DNA from 2 places in the Isoptericola sp. NPDC056573 genome. Region 2 is predicted to be linked to the other one. Evidence: predicted binding sites of a transcription regulator. Region 2 holds the regulator's gene; the other holds the start of a gene.

Region 1 (3,399 bases), on a different contig from region 2:
GCCGACGCCGGTCGGGCCGAGGAAGAGGAACGACCCGGTCGGACGGTCGGGGTCGGCCACGCCGGCCCGCGAGCGCCGCACGGCGTCGGACACCGCGCGGACGGCGGCCGTCTGGCCGATGAGCCGCTCGCCGATGACGTCCTCCATGTGCAGGAGCTTCTCGGACTCGCCCTGCAGCAGGCGCCCGGCGGGGATGCCCGTCCAGGCGGAAACGACCTCGGCGATCTCGTCGGAGCCCACCTTGTCGGCGATCATCGGCGCCTCGTGAGCCTGGGCCTCGTCCGCCTCCTGGGACGCCTCGGCCCGCTCGGCCTCCGCGAGCTCGCGCTCGACCTGCGGGATCTCCCCGTACAGGAGGCGGGCGGCGGACTCGAGGTCGCCCTCGCGCTGCAGCCGGTCGGACTCGGTGCGCAGCTCGTCGATGCGGGCGCGCAGGTCGCCGACGCGGTTGTGGCCGGCCTTCTCCGACTCCCACCGCGCGGTGAGCGCGGCGAGCTGCTCGCGGGTGTCCGCGAGGTCGGCGCGCAGGCGCTCCAGGCGCTCGGTGGAGGCGGCGTCGTCGGACTCCTTGAGCACGACCTCCTCCATCTCGAGGCGCGTGACGGCGCGCTGCAGCTCGTCGATCTCGACGGGCGAGGAGTCCATCTCCATGCGCAGCCGCGACGCCGCCTCGTCGACGAGGTCGATCGCCTTGTCGGGGAGCTGCCGGCCGGTGATGTACCGGTCGGACAGCGCGGCCGCGGCGACGAGCGCGGAGTCCGCGATCGTCACCTTGTGGTGCGCCTCGTACCGCTCCTTGAGCCCGCGCAGGATCGCGACGGTGTCCTCCACGGACGGCTCGCCGACGAACACCTGCTGGAACCGGCGCTCGAGGGCCGGGTCCTTCTCGATGTGCTCGCGGTACTCGTCGAGGGTCGTGGCCCCGACCAGGCGCAGCTCGCCGCGGGCGAGCATGGGCTTGAGCATGTTGCCCGCATCCATGGCGCCCTCGCCGCCGGCGCCCGCGCCGACGACGGTGTGCAGCTCGTCGATGAAGGTGACGACCTCGCCGTCCGACGCGGTGATCTCCTCGAGCACGGCCTTGAGGCGCTCCTCGAACTCACCCCGGTACTTGGCGCCCGCGACCATGCCCGCCAGGTCGAGCGCGACGAGGCGCTTGCCCTGCAGGGACGTCGGGACGTCGCCCGCGACGATGCGCTGCGCCAGGCCCTCGACGACGGCCGTCTTGCCGACGCCGGGCTCGCCGATGAGGACGGGGTTGTTCTTGGTGCGGCGGCTGAGCACCTGCACGACGCGCCGAATCTCGGAGTCGCGGCCGATGACCGGGTCGAGCTTGCCGTCGCGGGCGCGCTGCGTGAGGTCGCTGGCGTACTGCTCCAGCGCCTTGTACGTGCCCTCGGGGTTGGGGCTGGTGACGCGGGACGAGCCGCGGACGGCGGGCAGCGCCGCGCGCAGGGCGTCGGCGGTCGCGCCCGCCTCGGTCAGCGCCTGGGCGGCGGCGGACTGCCCGGCGGCGAGCGCGATGAGCAGGTGCTCGGTCGAGACGTACTCGTCGCCGAGCGCCTCGGCCTCCTTGCCCGCGTTCTCCAGCACGGCGCTCATCGCGCGCGACGGCGCGGGCTGCGCGACGGCGGAGCCGCTCGCCTGCGGCAGGGCGACGAGGGCCGCGCGGGCGCGCTGGCCGATCTGCTGGGCGTTCGCGCCGACGGCGTCGAGCAGGCCGACGGCGACGCCGCCGCTCTGCTGGAGCAGCGCCTGGAGCAGGTGCACCGGCTCGAGCTGGGGGTTGCCCGCGGCCGACGCCGACTGGACGGCGTCGCCGAGCGCCTGCTGCGACATGGTCGTGAGCTTGATGTCCATGGGACCTCCGGGATGACGTGCGGTGATACGGGTCAGACTCCTGTCGGGGGAACGCCGCCAAAGTTGAGTCTATTCCGCTCAACTTTGAGCGCAAGGCGCCCGGGGTGCCGGGTGGCTCCCCGGCGGCCGCTGCGGGATGCTGGGCCGGTGACCACTCCAGCCCGCGGCCCCGTGCGCCGCCTCCGCACCGCGATCGCGGCGGCCCTGGCCGCCGTCGGCCTCCTCGCCCTCGCCGGGTGCATGAAGGTCGACATGGACATGACGCTGTCGGAGGACGACACCGTCTCCGGCTCGATCGTCATGGCCGTCTCGAACAGCCTCGCCGAGACCATGGGGATGGAGCCCGGCGAGCTGTGGAAGCAGGCCGGCGGCGAGCTCTCCCAGAACCTGCCCGAGGGCACGTCCCAGGAGCCGTACTCCGACGACGAGTACACCGGGACCAGGTACACCTTCACCGACGCCCCGATCAGCCAGATCTCCGGCGAGGGCGGCGAGGACCTCACCATCACCCGCGACGGCGACACCTACGTCGTGGACGGCACGATGGACCTCTCCGAGGGCGCCGACCAGCTGGAGTCGCTGCCGCAGAACGTGCAGGACGCCTTCGACGTCCGCCTCGCCGTCACGTTCCCCGGGCCGGTCAGCGACGCCACGGGCACCGTCGACGGCAACACCGTCACCTGGACGCCGAAGGTCGGCGAGAACACCGAGATCCACGCGGTCGGCTCGGCCACCGCCGGCAGCAGCTTCCCGTGGTGGATCGTCGGCCTCGTCGTCGGGCTGGTCGTCATCGGCCTCGTCGTGTGGTTCGTCGTGCGGAACAACCGCCGTCCCGCTACGTCGACGGTCACGGGCACCGCGACGGGCGACGCCGCGTTCGCCGCGCAGGCCGCCCCCGGGGCCGTGCCGGCCGCCGGCCCGACGCCGGAGGAGCAGGTCTTCGGCACGCCCGCGGCCCCGCCCGCCGAGCCGACCACCGGCCCGGTCGCCGAGCCGCTCGAGCCGGAGGCCGCGCCCGAGACCGCCCCGCCCGCCGGCCCCACGACCGGCCCCGTCGCCGAGCCGCTGGAGCCCGGCCGCCCGGGCGAGGAGGACACGGTCCGGCAGGAGCCCGCCGGCGGCGCCACCGAGCCCGACGTCGAGCCCGACGTCACGGGCACGCCCGAGGACCGCCCCGGCGACGAGGACCGTCCGTCCGGTCCCGCGCAGGGTGCCTGAGGCGCCGGCCGCGCCGCTCCCCGGACCCGGGGCGTGGCGCGAGGACGTCCTCGGCCCGGAGTTCCGGGCGCGCACGCTGCCGCTGCCCGGTGGCGCGGAGGCCGTGCTGGTGCGGCACGTGCCGTCCACGCCTGCTGACGACGGCACGCCGGGACCTCGCGGCGCCGTCGCGCGCACGGCGGTGCTGTACGTCCACGGGTTCGCGGACTACTTCTTCCACCCGCACCTCGCGGCGGCCGTCGCCGGGCGCGGGCTCGCGTTCTACGCCGTCGACCTGCGCGGGCACGGGCGCGCCTGGGACGCCCAGGTGTCCGCCGGCGG
Region 2 (3,399 bases):
AACGTCGCGACGTCGGTGGGGTCGACCAGGCCGAGCGCGGCCTCGAACGTGCCGTCGTCGGACGTCGGGCGGGTGCGCTTCACGCCCCGCGCGAGGTCGGCGGCGAGGCGCCGCACCACGGTGAGCAGGTAGGCCCGGAACGTCGCGTCCGGGCCGCCGCCGTGCTGGAGCACGTCGAGCACGCGGTGGAACGCCTCGGAGACCAGGTCGTCCGCGTCGGCCGCCGACCGGACGTACTGCCGGGCCACGGCCCGCGCCGCCGGGAGGTGCCGGGTGTAGAGGGCCCCGAACGCCTCGAGGTCCCCACCGCGCACGTCGAGGATCAGCTCGGCGTCACTGCGCGCCGAGTCGTCCGACCCCACGTAGACGTCCGTCATGGCCGACCTCGCTCTGCACCCGATGCTGCGCGAAGGCCACACGCAGACCCCCGTACTTTACGCGCCGGGAGCACCTGCTCGCGGGGTGAACTTTGGGGCGAGATCCGCGGGATTCCGTGCCTCAGGCAGCGGAGAGGGCTATCCCGGGGCACCTACCGATGAAAGTCCGCCACAACTGCGTCATGATGGCTGCCCATGGCGGTCCCTTCATCATGAACCGGTCCACGAGCGGGCCCCCCGACGCGCCCGAGCACGTCTCGGACGTGATCGACCGCTGGCGCGCGACAAGCCTCGCCGAGGTATGGCTGCGTCCGGACGACTGGTACCACCCCGCCGTGGACGCCCTCGTCGAGGCCTTCGACGACGGCCGCTCCCCCCACGCCGCCGCCCACCGGCTCGGCGCCGCGCGCGGACGGGCCGGCGTCGGCCTGGGCGAGACGCTGGACGACCTCGAGTGCCTGTACCGCTCCGCCCATCACCCGGCCGACCCCGACGCGGTCCGCGCCGTCGCCGTCGGGTGGGTGCGCGGCCGCGACGCCGAGCCGGCGCTCGGCGCCCTGCGCGACCCCAGCTCCGGGCTCCCCACCCGCGAGTACCTGGCCGAGCGGCTGCGGGAGACCTACGGCGCCGCCGTCGGCGCCGACCAGGACGTGCCGGACACGCACTGCCTCGTCGTCGTCGACGTCGCCGTCGACGGGCTCGCCCCGTGGGACCGCGCCGCACGCTCCGCGACCGTCGGCCGCGCCCTCGAGCAGGTCTACGGCGAGGGCCACCCGATGGCCGCCCTCACCGACGGCGTGTTCGTCGTGCTCGCGCGGCGCGACACGGGGGTGCCCGACCTGGCCAAGGCCACCCGCGGGGTGGTGGAGCGCAACGCCGCGCTCATGGGCCTCGGAGACGCGCTGAGGCGCCCCACCCGGGTGTGGGTGGAGCGCCTCCCGACGTCGCACGCCGCCGCCGTCGAGCTGCTGACGCAGCTGGCCCGCTAGCCGTACCGGCCCGGCACGGCCCCGGTCAGGTGCCGCGTCAGTGCTGGGCGTACGTGAGGCAGTCGGCGTGGCTCTCGTCGTCCGGGCCGGGGCCGACGCGGATGGCCGACGCCGCGCACTCGAGGTCGGTGTTGTGGACGCAGTCGCCGCGCTGGCACGCGCCCACGTGGGCGACGACCTTCTCGAGGCCGCCCTTCGCGCTCAGCGGGATGAAGGTGGCGCACGCCGCGTCGCCGCTGTGCCCCGCGATCGTCACCGCCCCGGCGTGGCAGCCGTGGTCGTGGTTGTAGCCGCAGCCCTCGACGGTGCACTCGGTGACCTCGGGCATCTCCATCAGCGTGCTCATGGTGCGCTCCTCGCCGCTCGACGCCGGCTCTCGCCGCCTTCGACCACGATATTCCTCTCGCACGGAAATGCACAGCGAATGCGGGATCGAATTCACGGCGTATCGAATAAGGAATACCTTACCTATTGCACCATGAATTAGCGAAGAATTGCGTTGCGAAAAGACGTCAGCCGCGGCGGTGCGGGCGCCACAGCACCAGCGCGCCCTCCTCGGCCTCGATGTCGGCCCGGAGGTCGGACCGCTCCGCGCGGCGCACGCGCTGGCCGCGGCGCACGACGACGACGTCGCCCGTCGAGCCCGCCGTGAACACCCGGCCGCCGGGCTGCATCGCGAGCGCCGCGAGCCGGCCCTCGAGCTGGGCGACGTGCTCCTGCAGGTCGAGGATCCGTCGGATCCCGGCGAGGTTGATGCCCTCCACCTGCGCGAGCCGCTGCACCTCGAGCAGGCGTGCCACGTCGCGCTGGGAGTAGCGGCGGCCGCGCCCGGGGGTCCGGCGCGGCGTGACCAGCCCGAGGCGGTCGTACTGCCGGAGCGTCTGCGGGTGCATGCCGGCGAGCCGGGCCGCCTGCGACACGGTCAGCACCGGCGCGTCCTCGGTGACCATCGCTACCTCCCTCGCTCGGTGCCTCCGGCCGGTCAGCCCGCACCTCGCCGCGGCGTCACTCCGCCGCGCGCTGCGCGAGCCCCGCCCGCACGTCCTCGTGGTCGCTCTCGGCGGCGAACGCCTCGAGCGCCTCCTTCGCCTTCTTGCTGAGCTTCTGCGGCACGGCCACCTGGACCGTGACCAGCAGGTCGCCCTGCGTCTTCGTGGTCCTCACGCCGCGGCCCTTGACCCGCAGCACCCGCCCGGTGGGCGTGCCCGCCGGCACCTTGAGCCGCACGGTGTGCCCGTCGAGCGTCGGCACCTCGACCGTCGTGCCCAGCGCGGCCTCCGCGAAGGTCACGGGGACCGTCATGCGCAGGTTCGTGCCGTCGAGCGTGAAGACGGGGTGCGGCGCGACGTGCACGGTGACCACGAGGTCGCCGGCGTCGCCGCCGCCCGAGCCGGGACGCCCCTTGCCGCGGATGCGCAGCTTGCGGCCGTCGTTCACGCCGGCGGGGATCTTGGTCTTCACCTTGCGGCCGTCCACCGTGAACTCGACGGTGGCGCCCTCCACCGCCGTGCGGAACGGCAGCGTGGTCTCGGCCGCGACGTCCGGGCCCTTCTGCGGCGTCGTGAAGCCGGCGCGCTGCCGGCCGCCGCTGCGGAAGCCGCCCTGGCCGCCGAGCATGGAGCTGAGGATGTCCTCGAAGCCTCCGCCGCCCGCGCCGCCCTGGGGGTACTGCTGGTAGCGCACGTTCGGGCCGGCGCCGCCGCCGAACATCGAGCCGAAGACGTCCTCGAACCCGTTGCCGCCACCGCCGCCCGGGCCCGCCGCGAAGCGGGCACCGCCTCCGGCCATGGCGCGCACGGCGTCGTACTGCTGGCGCTGCTCGGAGTCGGACAGCACGGCGTACGCCTCGCCGATCTCCTTGAACTTCGCCTCCGCCGACGCGTCTCCCGGGTTCTGGTCCGGGTGGTACTGGCGCGCGAGCTTGCGGTACGCCTTCTTGATGGCCGCGTCGTCCGCGTCCTTGGGGACGCCGAGAGCGGAGTAGAAGTCCTTCTCGATCCAGTCCTGACCTGTCACGACGCCCTCCTTCCTGT

Evidence for each region. Region 2 encodes HspR, which represses chaperone genes until heat shock. Its sites were predicted from a motif close to AAGTTGAGTCNNNNNGACTCAACTT; they were not measured.
Region 1: the regulator HspR is predicted to act here: its motif matches at 1,921-1,945, upstream of clpB (ATP-dependent chaperone ClpB).

Annotation. Positions count from the first base shown of each region.
Region 1 is NZ_JBHTUY010000009.1:208,494-211,892, reverse strand. It holds gene clpB (ATP-dependent chaperone ClpB) at 1-1,860, opposite strand, end outside; gene ACFQ8E_RS16705 (LppM family (lipo)protein) at 2,008-3,078, shown strand; gene ACFQ8E_RS16700 (alpha/beta hydrolase) at 3,071-3,399, shown strand, end outside.
Region 2 is NZ_JBHTUY010000008.1:146,401-149,799, forward strand. It holds gene ACFQ8E_RS15245 (sigma-70 family RNA polymerase sigma factor) at 1-377, opposite strand, end outside; gene ACFQ8E_RS15250 (hypothetical protein) at 560-1,366, shown strand; gene ACFQ8E_RS15255 (DUF1540 domain-containing protein) at 1,404-1,712, opposite strand; gene ACFQ8E_RS15260 (heat shock protein transcriptional repressor HspR) at 1,879-2,316, opposite strand; gene ACFQ8E_RS15265 (DnaJ C-terminal domain-containing protein) at 2,372-3,382, opposite strand.